Linked DNA regions of Cohaesibacter gelatinilyticus. The protein of the gene in region 1 binds, or shares a complex with, the protein of each later gene. Links are inferred from orthologs where the notes say so. Each region holds a gene or a part of one and is shown in the gene's direction. Other genes may lie near its edges.

Evidence for each region.
Region 2: the proteins of CRO57_RS23445 (region 1) and dnaN are in contact, whole or in part, in a cryo-EM structure (PDB 8GIZ), measured with the Escherichia coli proteins. The link is inferred for Cohaesibacter gelatinilyticus from one-to-one orthologs.

Annotation. Positions count from the first base shown.
Region 1 is NZ_OBEL01000010.1:8,799-15,306, forward strand. The notes cover bases 1-2,930. They hold CRO57_RS23445 (DNA polymerase III subunit gamma/tau), read left to right. Parts: upstream 1-433; coding sequence 434-2,428; downstream 2,429-2,930. Other genes in these bases: CRO57_RS23435 (HIT family protein), read right to left, coding at 1-72; CRO57_RS23450 (YbaB/EbfC family nucleoid-associated protein), read left to right, coding at 2,557-2,877. Outside these bases: recombination mediator RecR, read left to right, coding at 3,021-3,665; CRO57_RS23460 (lipopolysaccharide biosynthesis protein), read right to left, coding at 3,669-4,922; CRO57_RS23465 (glycosyltransferase family 4 protein), read right to left, coding at 4,956-6,221; CRO57_RS23470 (META domain-containing protein), read left to right, coding at 6,485-6,508. UniProt on the Escherichia coli protein: Part of the beta sliding clamp loading complex, which hydrolyzes ATP to load the beta clamp onto primed DNA to form the DNA replication pre-initiation complex.
Region 2 is NZ_OBEL01000003.1:354,102-364,067, reverse strand. The notes cover bases 4,362-7,323. They hold dnaN (DNA polymerase III subunit beta), read left to right. Parts: upstream 4,362-5,264; coding sequence 5,265-6,383; downstream 6,384-7,323. Other genes in these bases: recF (DNA replication/repair protein RecF), read left to right, coding at 6,481-7,323; dnaA (chromosomal replication initiator protein DnaA), read left to right, coding at 4,362-5,080. In the rest of the region: CRO57_RS15570 (pyrimidine 5'-nucleotidase), read left to right, coding at 1-625; CRO57_RS15565 (enoyl-CoA hydratase), read left to right, coding at 957-1,730; rpsT (30S ribosomal protein S20), read left to right, coding at 2,048-2,314; CRO57_RS15550 (rhodanese-like domain-containing protein), read left to right, coding at 2,978-3,424; more of dnaA, read left to right, coding at 3,602-4,361; more of recF, read left to right, coding at 7,324-7,719; CRO57_RS15530 (c-type cytochrome), read left to right, coding at 7,716-8,126; gyrB (DNA topoisomerase (ATP-hydrolyzing) subunit B), read left to right, coding at 8,287-9,966. UniProt on the Escherichia coli protein: Confers DNA tethering and processivity to DNA polymerases and other proteins. Acts as a clamp, forming a ring around DNA (a reaction catalyzed by the clamp-loading complex) which diffuses in an ATP-independent manner freely and bidirectionally along dsDNA.

The DNA of each region.
Region 1 (6,508 bases):
GGTGCAAAGCTCCAACTCGCAGAGTGGGAAGGTATCGGCTTCAAGGCGGGTATCGAGTACAAAGTCGGACATATTTTCGCAATCCTTGATATCAATGAGCATAATTATGACGAAAAAGCACACAAGTGAATCACTTCTCCTCTTGCTTTAGCATCGACAAGATGACATATGGAAGGCGGAAGGTTGGCAATGGACGTTCCCCTCGCCAACCGGGTCAGGTCCGGAAGGAAGCAGCCCTAACGAGTTAAAGAGCGGGTCATCTGTTCAGCCTTCCACTTATCTCCTCTTACAATTTGGTAATCTTTACAAGCCCCAGGCACATTGTCTTTGCATGGGTGTACTTGGCCCCTTGTTTGTGCCCGTGATAAAGTTGTACATCTTCTTGGTGGGAAAACTTTCCTGAGAGATTGGTAGAAGGCAAAGGGCGCAGCGAATGGACGATACCAAGGCTGGCATGGAACAGAGCGAAGCTGGCGAAGCTCTCAAGCAGGGCTATCGTGTTCTGGCGCGTAAATATCGTCCGCAAAGCTTTGAAGACATGGTGGGGCAGGACCCACTTGTGCGCACTCTTACCAATGCTTTCGCCACAGGTCGTATTGCCCAAGCCTATATGATGACCGGTGTGCGTGGAGTAGGTAAAACCACCACAGCCCGTATCCTTGCTCGAGCCCTCAATTATGAGATTGAAGGCAAGATCGATACCCCGACGATCGAGATGAAAGAATTGGGCATTCATTGCCAGGCCATTATGGAAGGCCGCCATGTCGATATCATGGAAATGGATGCTGCCTCTCATACTTCGATCAATGATATTCGTGAAATTATCGAAGCTGCACGCTATAAACCGGTTAGCGCCCGTTACAAAGTCTATATCATCGATGAGGTGCATATGCTCTCCACAGCAGCCTTTAACGGCCTGCTGAAAACGCTGGAAGAGCCACCCGAGCACGTGAAATTCATCTTCGCGACCACCGAGATCCGCAAAGTTCCCGTTACCGTCCTGTCCCGCTGCCAACGCTTTGATCTGCGTCGTATTGATGCCCGTGTCATGGCTGATTATATGGGTAAGATCTGCGAAAAAGAGCAGGTCGATATCGAGGAAGATGCCTTGCAGATGATTGCAAGGGCAGGCGAAGGTTCAGCTCGTGACTCACTCTCGTTATTGGATCAGGCCATCGCGCATGGCGCAGGCAAGATTACAGCGGAAACGACACGTCAGATGCTTGGACTGGCAGACAGAGCTCGCATAATCGATCTATTTGAGGCACTGATGAAGGGGGATATTGCTGCTGCCCTGCAAGAGCTCAAGGAGCAATATGATATTGGCGCGGAACCTTCAATCGTTCTGTCCGATCTGGCTGATTTTGTTCATCTGGTCACTCGTTTGAAGTTGACACCAGATGCTCATTCGGATGCGGCGGCAACGGAAAGCGAAAAGACCCGTGGGCGCGAATATGCGCAGAGTTTGTCGGTGCGCGTTCTATCCCGGGCGTGGCAAATGTTGCTTAAAGGTCTGTCCGAGGTACAATCCTCGCCTCGACCTCTGGCATCGGCTGAGATGGTATTGGTGCGTATGGCTTACGTTGCTGATCTGCCAACCCCTGATGAAGCCTTGAAGATGCTGACCAACAAGGATTTCCGCCCTCCGATGCCATCTGGTGCCGGCTCTGGGCCTTCCACACCGCCGGATGCCACAGTTCCAGCAAGCTCAAATGGCCAGCCAACAGAGGCACCGCCAATTGGACGGCCATCCGGTCCAACAGCTATGGCGCGTCACGGCAATTTGGCAGCAGTGTCCGGAAGTCCGCAGCAAAGCGTTGGTACTATCGAGCAAGCTCCTGTAAAGCCTGCGAATTTGCGACTTGTCGCCAGCCAAAGCGATGATGCCTTGGCCGACAAGCAAAAGGATGCCAGTCAGCAACAGACAAGCAAGCCCAAAACGGGCAACATGCAGATCACGCGTTTTGAGCAGATTGTCGGTCTTGCAGGCAAGAACCGTGATATTGCTCTCAAAATTGCGCTGGAACAGAATGTTCGCCCCGTATCCGTGCGTCAGGGCTTCTTGGAAATTGCCTTTCAGGATCGTCCTGATCAGGCATTGATTGCCAAATTGAACCGTCGTTTGCAGGACTGGACTGGTCAACGCTGGTCGATTGAAGTGTCACGCGAGCATGGACAGGATACGCTGTCGCAACGCAAAGAGCAGGCAGTCCAGAAAGCGCGCGATGATGCAGACGCTCATCCTACTGTTGAAGCTGTTCGAAAACATTTCCCGGGCGTAAAGATCGTTGATGTACGCATCAATCGGGATTTCGAAGAGGACTATCTGGCACCGGTTGTCGAAGATGCAGCAGAATTGACAGATCAGAATTTGCTGGAAATGAGTTTGCGTGACGATGACAGTTTTGGACTGGATGATGATCTCTAATCTTGTTTTCCTCAGCTCTTGAATTTGCCCCCTTGTAGCGGCATATAGATTTCAAACTCACCTGACGGGCCAAATTGGACTGGCCAATAGCTGCTTCGTGAAGCGTTGAGAAAAGAAGGATTTGCATCATGGATATGATGAAGATGATGAAGAAGGCCAAGGAAATGCAGGCCAAGATGGCTCAGATGCAGGAAGAAGTGGCCGAAATGGAAGCTGAAGGTACAGCAGGTGCCGGCCTTGTCAAAGTGGTTCTCTCCGGTAAGGGTGAGATGAAGGGAATGTCCGTAGATCCATCTCTCATCAATGCGGAGGAAGCTGAAATCCTGGAAGACCTGATCATGGCTGCGCACAACGATGCGAAGACAAAGGTAGAAGCAGCGATGCAGGAAAAAGTCCAGCAGATGAGCGGTGATCTGGGCCTCCCGGCGGGCATGAAAATGCCATTCTAGTGCCTGCCTCGCTGGTTTGCTTTCACAAGCCAAGGCAAAAGATTAGCGCCAGCAAGGAGTTAGACCATTCAAAGTGAGGTCAACTCATCGCGACATGGTCTAAAACTGGATCACGATTTGAAGAAAAAGACACAGGCAAGCCCATGGCAAACAGAGTAGCAGGACCGGAAATCGAAAAGCTGATCCAGCTTCTGGCCAAATTGCCCGGGCTTGGCCCGCGTTCTGCCCGACGAGTGGCGTTGCATCTGATCAAGAAGAAAGACCAATTGCTGGTGCCGCTGGCGGACGCCATCAATCAGGCCGTCACCAAGGTTCAGATTTGCGAGACCTGCGGAAATATCGACAGTGCCAGCCCCTGCACAATCTGTACCGATCGGCGGCGCGATCCTGCGCTTTTGGTTGTGGTTGAAGATGTCTCCGACCTCTGGGCGCTGGAGAGAGCAGGTGTTGTCAATGCTGCCTATCATGTTTTGGGCGGCACATTATCACCGCTCGATGGTATTGGACCGGACGATCTGAATATTCCCGGACTTCTGGTACGTACGGCCAAGGGTGACATTAGAGAGATCATTCTGGCAGTCAATGCCACCGTAGAGGGTCAGACAACAGCCCACTACATCACTGATCAACTGCAAAATCAGGCTAAGGATTTACAAGCTGATAATCCAACCTTTGAGAGAATCCGCATCTCGCAATTGGCACACGGAGTGCCAATCGGTGGCGAACTGGATTATCTGGATGAAGGCACACTCCTGCAGGCCATTCGATCAAGGACATCCTTTGAGTAGAACCTAACGGTTGGATACTGACCGATTCTTCATGCTTGCGCGCTTTAGCCATTGTCGGATCAAGAGCAACATCTGCAAGCTGGCAGCACAGCCAAACCAGCCATAGGCCCATGCAGCGCCTTCCGCACCTTGAACAGGCACCAAAATCATGGATGCGCCAAACGATGCGATCAGTGAGAAAAGGGCTGCATAGAGGCAGAGCTGGTAAGACCCGGCTGACGGCAGACAGAAGCCAAGAAATGTGCCCAGGAACACAGGCATGGAGATAAGGCCGATCGTGCAAAAAAGTGTGGAATGGACAGCAAATTCTGATCCGTAAACCACTCTCAATACCCATTCTCCAATTATCAGGGTGCCTAACCAGAAGATGATGCCCATTCCGATTGCAATGCAGGAACCAGTGCCGATAATTGCCCAAAACCGTTTGCCATTGGCTTGCTCATAGGCCGTGGCCAGAGGTGAGCGAACCGCTTGCCCCAGAACATTCACCACCATGCTGCCAAGCAAGATGAAATAGGTAAGAGCTGCAAAAATACCGAGTTCAGCCGTGCCAGCACTTTGTTCCAGCATCAACCGAGGTATATTGATGGCGATGGCTGTAGCGAAACTGGCCAACCCAATCGGCATCGCATGTTTGGCAAGAGAGAAGAGCGCAGATCCGCTTAGTCCGTGCCGCTCGGCATTCTTGTCGCGATAGGGTGCGGCCATGACAAGACGATCGAAAAAGAGTAGAACCCCAACCCAACCAGCTGCATAACAGGCGAGAGACAGAACAATGTCCTGACTGGTCCAATAAAGAAGAGCGAACAGGGCAGTGCTTATAATCGCACGCACCATCATGCTCTTGCCGACCTTGTCCATCTGGTTCACCCGTTGCGGCAGGGCATACAGCATGTCAGAGGAGGCTTCTGCCATTTTTGCAATGGCGACCAGCAAGATTACCAATCGCACTTGCGGGCCATCTCCAAAGATGAATGCGAGGGCAATGATAAGAAAGGTTGCCGGGATCAGACTCAGGAGCCGAAGGCGCCAAAATGTTCCAAAAGAATGGTCCTCACCACGATAGGTGACATAGACAGTGCGCAATGAAAGATTGAAGAAGATCTGAACTGGAGTGGTCAATGCCAATGCCAATCCATATTGGCCCACATGTTCGGCACCACCACCACGAGCGAGCAAAATAACCAGAAGCCATTGTAGCCCGGAAAACACACCCTGGCTTAAGAGCATCCAGATGAAATTCTTCTTCAGGGTCATGATCTGGCCTGATTGGCTTGAGGTTCAAGAAGTTCAGATGAACTGAGCTTGAGCGGTCAATTGATATTTCAAGGCACGATAACAGGCATCTCGACGTTTCTGAACAATCGGCTGCATATAGCGACGAGCATGCTGCAGATTGCGTTTGGATTGTTCTTCAAGCAGAGCGGGATCGTTCAGATTGTCGTCTACACGTTTTGTGAAAGTATCAATGCTCAATTCATTGACCATTTGCATGTCATCCAACAACTCGGGAGCGCCTCCAACCCGATTGGAGACAACGGGCAGAGCGCGGGCCATGGCTTCGATGACCACCCGCGGCAAACCTTCCTGTCGAGAAGGTAGAATAAGCATATCAGCACGATCCATCGCGTCCCATACAGCCTCGCCTGCCTTGAGTTGACCTACAAAGGTGATGTGATCATCAATGCCAAGCTCAACGGCTTTTGCTTCAAAATCGGTGCGCATGGGACCATCACCAATCAGGTGAAGATGAATATCGCGATTCTGCCTTTTGAATTCTGCCATCATGCCAAGAGAAATATCGTGTCCCTTGTACCAATTTTGCATCATCGCAACCTGCACCAGATGCAATGTTGGTTTGGCAAAACTATCTGCCGTGCGATGGTGTTCACTAAGCCCTTCGATCGGCAGATCGAGAGATGTATAATGAAAGGCACGTGTCTTGGGCCCGGGTGCATAATCTCTCTGTAGGGTATCACGTGTTACATAGGATGCAGTCTCAGCTCGACGGCACAGGAACTTGCAGCTATTGGTGAACATCCACTGAAAAACGGAAGCGAGCGGATGTTGCAAACTCTCCTTGGAATAGGCATGCGCAGGATCTCCAACCAGTTCAATGCCATAAGGGCGACCAACAGCCATCATCACATGTCCCATCAGATTCCCTGCCGTACTGGGAGAACGCACAAGCACGGTGCCGCTCTTGTCCCTTGCTATACGGATCATCTGGGCGATCACCTTGGGCAGAGCTTTCAAAAAGCGTTTGGGACCTTGATAGGAGGGAAGAGGCTCAAACCGTACTTTGGGTCCTTCGACTGGACGAGCGGCTTCATCTTCCTTTTCAAATAGCCGGGCCACCACGACAACCTCGTCGAACGCATCGCAATAGCGTTTGAAGAAATCGTAATCCATATTATAGGAAGCAGGTTTTCCATCATGAAGGGTGAATGTGCCATCTAGCACGACATAAAGACGACGGAAACTGTCTGGATGGTCAACACTATCGCTGACTTGATCCAGGGACAAAGATCCCTCACGCGTGCTTGGCTTAAACATTGGATACCCCAGTTACACAATACAAAATCGGAGTTTGTTAAGTTCAGTTATAACCACAAGACTCCTAACAACCATCTAATTGGAGGAAAATTTGTCGCAGTTTATTGGAGAGTAGCGAGAAGATTTATGCTGCGTTGCAAAATAAGTGAGTATTTACGGAAAAAGCACTCGAACCAAGTAGATTTTACAATGCTTCTAGTCTAGAACTCACGCGATTGGTTCTAAGCCAATTTACAACCGTTATGTGTGGGGACCATGACATCGTGAAAAGCGGCTTCTATCTTTCG
Region 2 (9,966 bases), on another replicon or contig:
AATGAGTGATTATGTGGCGCGGCTTCTGGATATCCCGGTGGATGAGGCAACCACTCTTAGAGAGGGCTATTACAAGGAGCATGGCACAACCCTGCGCGGCTTGATGATCGAGCATGACATTCATCCTGATGATTTTCTGGAACATGTCCATAATATCGATCACACTTGGGTGAAGCCTGACCCGGACCTTGCAAGGGCTATCTGCGCCCTACCCGGTAAACGCTATATCTTTACCAATGGCACCGAAAAGCACGCCCTCGCCGTGGCCGAGCGCCTTGGTATTACCGATCATATTGATGACATCTTCGATATTGTTTGGGCTGATCTGGATCCGAAACCCAATCGGGCACCGTATGAAAAACTCTTGTCCGAGACCGGTTTGAATCCCAAAAATTCAGCCATGTTTGAAGATCTGGCCCGTAATCTCAAGGTACCCCATGATTTAGGAATGCAAACAATTTTGATGGTTCCCGGTCATACGAAAGCGGTCTTTCAGGAAAGCTGGCAAGCCAAGGGCCCGGAAGCGCCCCATGTCGGCTATGTAAGCGATGATCTTGCCAAATTTCTGCATGGCGTTCTGGACCACCGTGAGATTGATCCCTCAATGCTTTCCCAAGATCTGTAAGCCTCGCTTGCTCCCCCTATACCCTCGCAACGTGATAATCCATTATACTGGTCCTTTAGCCAAGAACCAACAGTTTACGTAATATGTCGTTGAAAGCTTCTGGCCCATGAGGCAAAGTAGGGCAGCTTTTTTGAAACAAGATAGCAATTGAAGGGACTGCAGAGGTAGTCCGAGCTCTAATCCGTGACACGCCATGTGAGACAGAAAGCGAACTTGCACCCTTTGGCTGAACACGCTAGCCATAGCATCAACCAACCAATTGGGCAGATCTTATGATTTGCCGTCCGGATTTTGCATGATTGCCACTTTGCTGCCACTTCAGGAGGACTTGATGGCTTACGAACATATTTTGACAGAGACCCGCAATGGCGTTGGCCTGATCACTCTTAACCGCCCCAAAGCACTGAATGCGCTTTGCTCGGACCTGATTGCCGAAGTATCAGAAGCTTTGGACGGGTATGAGAAAGACGAGAAGATTGGTGCTGTTGTCATTACCGGATCTGAAAAAGCCTTCGCCGCAGGCGCCGATATCAAAGAAATGTCCTCCATGAGCTATATGGATGCCTATCTGGGTGATTTCATCACGCCTTGGGATCGTGTTGCACAAAACCGCAAGCCCATCATCGCCGCTGTTGCCGGTTATGCACTCGGAGGTGGCTGCGAGCTGGCCATGATGTGTGATTTCATTCTTGCCGGTGACAACGCAAAATTCGGTCAGCCGGAAATCACTCTCGGCGTCATGCCAGGTGCCGGTGGTTCCCAGCGCCTGACCCGTTTCGTCGGCAAATCCAAAGCCATGGATATGTGCCTGACCGGTCGCATGATGGATGCAGAGGAAGCCGAGCGCTGCGGTTTGGTATCACGCATCGTTCCAGCAGGTGATCTGGTGGAGGAAGCCGTCAAAACCGCGCAGAAGATTGCCGATTTCTCCCTGCCAATCGTCATGATGACCAAGGAAAGCGTCAATCGCTCTTATGAGACCACGCTCAATGAAGGCCTGAAATTTGAGCGTCGCCTGTTCCATTCCATGTTTGCAACCGAAGATCAGAGCGAAGGCATGGCCGCTTTCGTCGACAAGCGCAAACCACAATTCAAGAACAAGTAACTCCATTGACGGATTTCCGTTGAAAGACAATTGCAAAGGCGCGGGAGGCTTCTCGCGCCTTTTGTTATTTCAACAGAGCACAATGTCGCTTTGATCGGAATATAAATCAGTTGACGGTTATAAAGCACTACACTATAAGCACGGCCTGATGGCGGCCTCCATGTGCCGCCTTTTGTTGTCGAATTCTATTCGACTTTGTTTGAGACCAGCAAAGGCCCTTCATAGATAAGTCCTTTGTGAGGTAACTGCTCGTCCTTCTGGCCCAATCGAAGATTGCGCTGTTGCGATGCAGCGGCAAAGAAAAGGAACAGGCTCCAATGGCCAATACCACTTCAGCCAAAAAGGCTACCCGTAAAATTGCCCGCAAAACTGCCATCAACAAGGCCCGCCGCACTCGTGTACGTGGTTGCCTGCGCAAGGTAGAAGAAGCAATCGCCGCTGCCGATCAGGCTGCTGCCAGCGAAGCACTGCGTATTGCTCAGTCTGAACTGATGCGCGCTGTTTCCAAGGGTGTGTTCCATAAAAACACCGCATCTCGCAAAGTCTCTCGCCTGTCCAAGCGCATCAAAGCGCTTTCTGCATAAGCAGCAGGTATTGCTTTCAAAAAGCCCGGACCAGATTGGCCGGGCTTTTTTCATGATATGCCTTCTCAGCCCTGAATTGGATCATTTGGTATCCGGATTTTTGCCTAATATAAAATAACCATATATATCAAACACTTGTTTGAATTTCACTAAAGATGCGATTCTTGCTGATCGATTCTTACAAGGTCAATATGGTACGGCAAAAAAAAAATATGCGGTGAGAGTCTTGTCAATTGCGCAGACGAGGGCTTCCGGGATTGCTTTGAGTCGCAACATGTTAGGTCTGGTCAAGAGATTGGTTAAAAAAGTTTTAAACTTTTTGATCCCTTCTCAAAGCAAAGAATCTGGTTGTGAGTCTGTTGCGTGGAATGAGAAGGCTGTGTATTGTCAAACTACTGTAAATACAAGGTTAGAGAGCAACGTCACGTAGCAAGTCTTAAACGTTACGAACGAAAACAGGCTCAGTATTTCTTGTGGATTTCGTATGAGTTCGGCTAGTATTTTCTGGACATCACCTGTGAGCAGCAGGTCGAAATCTTTGTCTTACATCAAGACAGGCAGTATTTGACGACAGACGCCTTCCGGTTTTCTGTCCTGCTCATAGCAAAACGGCGTTCTAACAGTTACAAACAACGGTGCCAGTCGCCTGTTGTGAGGGTTTATATGTCAAATACCGGTTTTGATTGTTATGCAGGTGATATCTGTACTCAGGAGGCCTGGCAGATATTGGAGCATAACAATAAGGCGGTTCTCATTGATGTCCGAACTCATGCTGAATGGAGCTTTGTCGGGGTTCCTGATCTGACGGGACTTGGCAAATCTGTTTTGCAATTGGAATGGCTTTCCTATCCTGCCATGCAGGTTCATGCCGATTTTGGGGAGCGGCTGCTGGAAATGCTATCCGAACATGGTGCTGACCAACAGGCGCCTTTGTTGTTTCTATGTCGCTCCGGGGTCAGAAGCCGGAATGCTGCCATCGTCATGACAAAGGACTGGTCCGGGCCATGCTACAATGTTGCTGGTGGTTTTGAGGGTGATCTTGATGCCGGGGGGCATCGGGCGACGGTTTCGGGATGGAAAAAAGATGACCTGCCCTGGCGACAATTTTGATGAAGATTCCGAATTGCCGAATTGCGCGGCATAGGATAAGACACACAGTCTGGTCAGACTTACCCACTGATAAACGGGACCTCTGGCTGAGAAACAAACGAGCTGTTGAAGCGGCTAGCACACGAAAAGAAAACGATTATGCAGCAAACGGCCACAAAGGGAAACGCGGAAATGGAGATGGGTGCGGCAGCTCATCAAGCTTTTCAGGAGGCTGACTCCCCAAAAGAGGAGCCTTCAGTGAAAGTTGGCAAAGAAGAATGGGATCGTGTTAAATCACGGTTGCGTACAGAACTTGGTGAAGATGTATTTTCCAGCTGGTTCGCCAGCGTGGAATTGGAAGGCGAGCAAAATGGCCTCGTCATCCTGTCAGTCTCGACCCGGTTCCTCAAATCATGGATTCAATCGCATTATGGTGAGCGCTTGATGGCGCTTTGGCGTGAAGAGTGTGAGCATGTGCGACGCATTGATCTTTATGTCCGCGGTGCGGTGCGACCAAAACCAGCCCCGACCAAGACAGCAGCCCCTAATCCCGCAGGCAATGCAGCGGTTGGTGGTATGGCTGGAGCAGCCGGACTTGCCGGTGCACAGGCTAGCGAAAATGATCAACTTGGCGGATCTCCACTTGATCCACGCTTGACGTTCGAGACCTTTGTCGTTGGTCAATCCAACACTCTGGCCCATGCAGCGGCCAAGCAAGTGGCTCTGGCTCAACCAGGTCAGCCGGTTTCTTTCAACCCTCTCTTCCTGCATGCCTCTGTTGGCTTGGGTAAAACCCATTTGCTGCAAGCTATTGCCTGGGAAGCAAAGCGTTCCAATCCTGGCGCAAAGGTCCTTTACCTGACCGCCGAGCGCTTCATGTATTCCTTTGTGCAGGCTCTGAAAAGCCAGTCTGCACTGGATTTCAAGGATACTTTGCGCGACATCGATATTTTGCTGATTGATGATCTGCAATTCCTGCAAGGCAAGAGCATTCAGCAGGAATTCTGTCACACGCTGAACAGCCTCATTGATGGTGCACGTCAGGTTGTTGTGGCTGCGGATCGCCCACCGGTTGAACTGGAAAGTCTGGATGAGCGCGTACGGTCTCGTCTTGCCGGTGGTCTGGTCAGCGAATTGCAGCCTTTGGAGAAGGAACTTCGCCGTTCCATTCTCTCCGACCGTGCTCTGCAGGCATCCCGCCGTGATCCAAATCTGGCTATTCCAGATGTCGTACTGGATCATGTTGCAGGTATCATTCGCTCCAATGGCCGTGATCTGGATGGTGCCTTCAACCGCCTGATGGCTCATAATCAGTTGACTGGTGCTCCGATCACCATCGAAATGGCCGAGCAGGCCCTGAAAGATCTGATCCGCTCCAAGGAGCCACGTCGTATTCGCATCGAAGACATCCAGCGTGTTGTCTCCAAGCATTACAACGTATCCCGTTCGGATCTGCTTTCATCCCGCAGAACCCGCACTATCGTGCGCCCACGTCAAATCGCAATGTATTTGTCCAAAATGCTGACCCCTCGCTCTCTACCCGAGATCGGGCGTCGGTTTGGCGGTCGCGACCATACCACCGTGTTGCATGCAGTACGCAAGATCGAGGAATTGTCGTCGTCTGATACCACGCTGGCACAAGAAATCGAGATGCTGAAGCGTATCATTTCCGAATAGGAAATGTTCTGGCATTCCTTGCCGTGACGGCACGGTTAAGAATGTTGCTGATAAGCTGTGAAATAGAAGGGGATTGCACCATTTTTGGTGCAATCCCCTTGCTATATGGGTCACAACACGTCAAAGTTTCGGTCCCCATTGCGGGGCTGTATTGAGTTTGGAAAAGAAAAGGGAAGTGAGGGATATGAAAGTCACTCTCGAACGGGCGGACCTTTTGAAGTCGCTAAACCATGTCCATCGTGTTGTTGAACGTCGCAATACCATCCCCATTCTCTCAAATGTCTTGTTGAAAGCCGAAGGTGGAGAACTGGTTTTCAAGGCCACCGATCTGGATCTGGAAGTGCTGGAAACCGCTCCTGCCATGGTGGAAGCACCGGGTGCAACGACTGTTCCGGCTCATATGCTGCATGACATCGTCAAAAAACTGCCCGACGGCACTCAGGTGACTTTGACCCTCAGTGAAGATCAATCCAGCCTGTCAATTGACGCTGGTCGCTCACATTTCACCTTGCCGGTCCTGCCAATTGCCGATTTCCCAGACATTACTGCTGGTGAATTCAGCCATACCTTTGCCATCCCGGCACGAGATATCAAAAAACTGATCGACCATACCCAGTTTGCCATCTCTACCGAAGAGACCCGTTACTATCTGAACGGGATTTATGTGCATACTCTGGATGTCGATGGCGAGACATTGTTGCGTGCAGTTGCCACCGACGGTCACCGTTTGGCACAAGCTCAACTAAGCGCTCCAAATGGTTCTGCTGGCATGCCAGGCATTATCATCCCTCGCAAAACAGTTTCCGAAATTCAGAAACTGATCGAAGATCCGGATGCGGATCTTGCCGTGGAACTCTCCGAGGCCAAAATTCGACTGAAAATAGGCTCCGTTGTTCTGACATCCAAACTGATTGATGGCACATTTCCTGATTACGAGCGCGTCATTCCAAAAGGCAATGACAAGATCTTGCGCGTCGAGAACAGCCTGTTCGCACAAGCCGTGGATCGCGTGTCGACTGTTTCCAACGAACGTGGTCGCGCCGTCAAGCTCTCACTCGAACAAGGCCGCCTGGTTCTGAGCGTTTCCAATCCTGAATCCGGCACTGCAACAGACGAATTGGCGGTTGATTATGGCTCTGACGCCATGGAAATCGGCTTCAATGCCCGTTATTTGCTCGACATTACCAATCAACTGGAAAGTGATAGCGCTCAATTCTCTCTGGCTGATTCCGGATCCCCTACTCTCATTCAGGATGAGGGTAGCATCGGCACCCTTTATGTTCTGATGCCGATGCGCGTATAGGATGGTTTGAATTTGCGTTCATCATGCGCAATGATACAAAGGGGCAGTGAATGCCCCTTTTTTGATTCCTGAGTGGCTTCAAGCCTCAGCAGGACTGATGGATTCTTTGACCTTCATGCAAGATCGCAACAACCAGATGCAGGATCCCATACTGACCGATGAGGTCTATTCTGCTGACGAGATTGAGCATGTATGGATTTCGTCCATTCAGCTAAGCGACTTTCGCAATTATTCCTCTCTGTCACTTAGGTTGCGAGATGCTCACGTGGTGCTGAGTGGTGCCAATGGTTCGGGCAAGACCAACTTGCTGGAAGCCATTTCTTTTCTGTCCCCGGGGCGCGGTCTGCGCAGAGTCAGCTATCCAGATATTGCGCGCGAAAATGGTCCGGGAAGCTGGGCAATGGCGTCGGAGCTTCATGGCGATTATGGCGAAACCAAGCTTGGTGCTGGCCTGCAACCCGGTCCCAATGGGGATTTGCAACGCCGCATTCGTGTCAATGGTGCCAATATCAAATCCAGCGAACGCCTTGGTGATCATGTCAGCATTCTCTGGCTCACGCCCATGATGGACAGCTTGTTCACGGGTCCGGCATCGGAAAGACGCAAATGGCTGGATCGGATGGTTCTTGCCATCGACAAAAGTCATGGCAGCCGGGTCAATGCATTTGAGAAAGCCATGCGCCAACGCAATCGGCTATTGGATGAAGCTCCGCATGAGACTGTCTGGCTTGAGGGCATCGAAGCACAAATGGCAGAATTTGGTGTCGCCATTGCAACAGCACGTTCGGAACTGGTAAGTCTGCTCATTCAGTCCATTTCTCATTTACACAGTGCTGAGACCGCTTTTCCCATGGCGCAAGTTGGCCTGAATGGCAATTTGGAAGAAAAAGCCTTTCTCATGCCGGCCATTGAATGCGAGGAAACCTATCGCGAACAATTGGTGCAGATGCGTGGACGGGACCGTGCTGCGGGGCGTACCCTGGAAGGTCCTCACCGCTCGGACCTTGCGGTCAATCATGTTGGCAAAGAGATGCCGGCGGCCAAATGCTCGACCGGCGAGCAAAAAGCTTTGTTGCTGGGTATCGTTTTGGCCCATGCGCATCTAGTGGCCAAACGCAATCAGAAAAGCCCGATTGTTCTGCTGGACGAAGTTGCCGCCCATCTGGATGAAACGCGGCGGCTGGCACTCTTCGATATTCTCGACCGTCTTGGTTGTCAGGCCTGGGTGACAGGTACCGATGATCCTGTATTTGCCCCGTTGGGAGAACGCGCTCAGCGTTTCATTGTCGACAATGGCCAACTGACACCAGTTTTGAGCGAGGAAGGCGACAGATGATGAAGCCGCAAAAATTGATGATGTTTGCTATACTCATTGTCATTGCGGCACTGCTGGCTCTTCAATCTGGAAAAGAAGGCGAAAATGACGGTCCTTTGCATGGCAATGCCTTTTCGCTGGATACTGATAAAATCCGATCAGACGGCCTGCGTCTCTATAACGGTGCCTGTATTCAATGCCATGGCATTGAAGCGCGTGGCTCAAGTTTCGGCCCGCCCTTGGTGCACGAGATATACAGGCCATCCCACCATAGCGATCAGGCTTTTGCGCTTGCTGCCTTGCAAGGTGTCACAGCGCATCATTGGGATTATGGCGACATGCCGGCAATTGAGGGAATCAGCCAGACTGATCTGGCCATGATCACAGCCTATATTCGGTATTTGCAGCGAAAAGCAGGCATAAAATAAACTCTATTGTGCAATAAAATGCTCGCAAATATGGCTTTGGGGCTTCTCTCTCCACAATTGCCCGCAAAGGGTTGATTTCACAGCCTCCCATTGGTTGATCGAGACGCGAAACCACGTATAAGTGAAGGGTTACCCCTTTATCCGAGGATGACTGATTCGCATGAGCGAGACTGAACAGAATTCCGGCGCTGAATATGGCGCAGACTCCATTAAAGTTCTCAAAGGCCTGGATGCGGTGCGCAAGCGCCCCGGCATGTATATTGGCGATACTGATGACGGCTCTGGCCTGCATCACATGGTCTATGAAGTGGTGGACAATGCCATCGATGAGGCCTTGGCTGGTCATGCCGATCTGGTGACTGTTACACTCAATGCTGACGGTTCCGTGACCGTAACCGATAACGGTCGTGGTATTCCGACTGACCTGCATCCGGAAGAGGGAATTTCCGCTGCGGAAGTGATCATGACCCAGCTTCATGCTGGCGGCAAGTTCGACTCCAACAGCTACAAGGTTTCCGGTGGTCTGCATGGCGTAGGCGTCTCGGTGGTGAATGCTCTCTCAACCAAGCTCATCTTGCGTATCTGGCGCAACGATCAGGAGCATGAGATCGAGTTTTCTCATGGTGAAGCTGTCAGCCCATTGAAGGTTGTCGGCCCTGCAAATGGCAAGAAGGGGACGGAAGTTACCTTCTATCCAAGCGATGAGACCTTCACTCATATCGAGTTCAAATTCGCAACCCTTGAGCATCGCCTGCGCGAACTGGCCTTCCTCAATTCCGGCGCACGTATCCTGCTGACCGACAATCGCAGTACAGACCCTGTCGTCGAGGAAATGTATTACGAGGGCGGTCTGGAAGCTTTTGTGACCTGGCTTGATCGTGCCAAGAAACCTTTGATTGAAGCACCCCTGTCTGTGACAGCTGAGAAAGACGGCATCACCGTAGAAGCCGCACTTTGGTGGAATGACAGCTATCATGAAAATGTGCTGTGCTTTACCAACAACATTCCGCAGCGTGATGGCGGCACCCACTTGGCCGGTTTCCGTGCCGCTCTGACCCGTCAGATCACCGGTTATGCAGAAAGCTCGGGTCTTTTGAAACGTGAGAAGGTCAATCCGACCGGTGATGATTGCCGTGAAGGCCTGACTTGTGTGCTGTCCGTTAAAGTACCTGACCCGAAATTCTCCTCTCAGACCAAGGATAAACTGGTCTCGAGTGAAGTTCGTCCGGTTGTCGAGAATTTGATCAATGCTGCCTTGAAGGAGTGGCTGGAAGAGAATCCATCTGAAGGCAAGATGATTGTCTCCAAGGTGGTGGAAGCCGCCGCCGCTCGTGATGCGGCCCGTAAAGCGCGTGAATTAACCCGCCGGAAGGGTGCGTTGGATATCGCTTCCCTTCCCGGGAAGCTGGCCGATTGTCAGGAACGCGATCCTGCCAAATCAGAATTGTTCCTGGTGGAGGGTGATTCCGCTGGTGGCTCTGCAAAACAGGGACGCTCTCGCTCCAATCAGGCAATCCTGCCGCTTCGTGGTAAAATTCTCAATGTCGAGCGTGCACGCTTTGACAAGATGCTGTCTTCGCAAGAGATCGGTACGCTGATTACCGCTCTTGGTACTGGTATTGGCAAGGAAGAATTCAAGCAGGAAAAACTGCGCTATCACAAAATCATCATCATGACGGATGCTGACGTAGATGGCGCTCATATCCGTACCCTGTTGCTGACCTTCTTCTTCCGTCAAATGCCGGAGCTGGTAGAGGCCGGCCATCTTTATATTGCTCAGCCTCCGCTCTACAAGGTCAAGCGTGGGCAGTCCGAACAATATCTGAAGGATGAGCGCGCC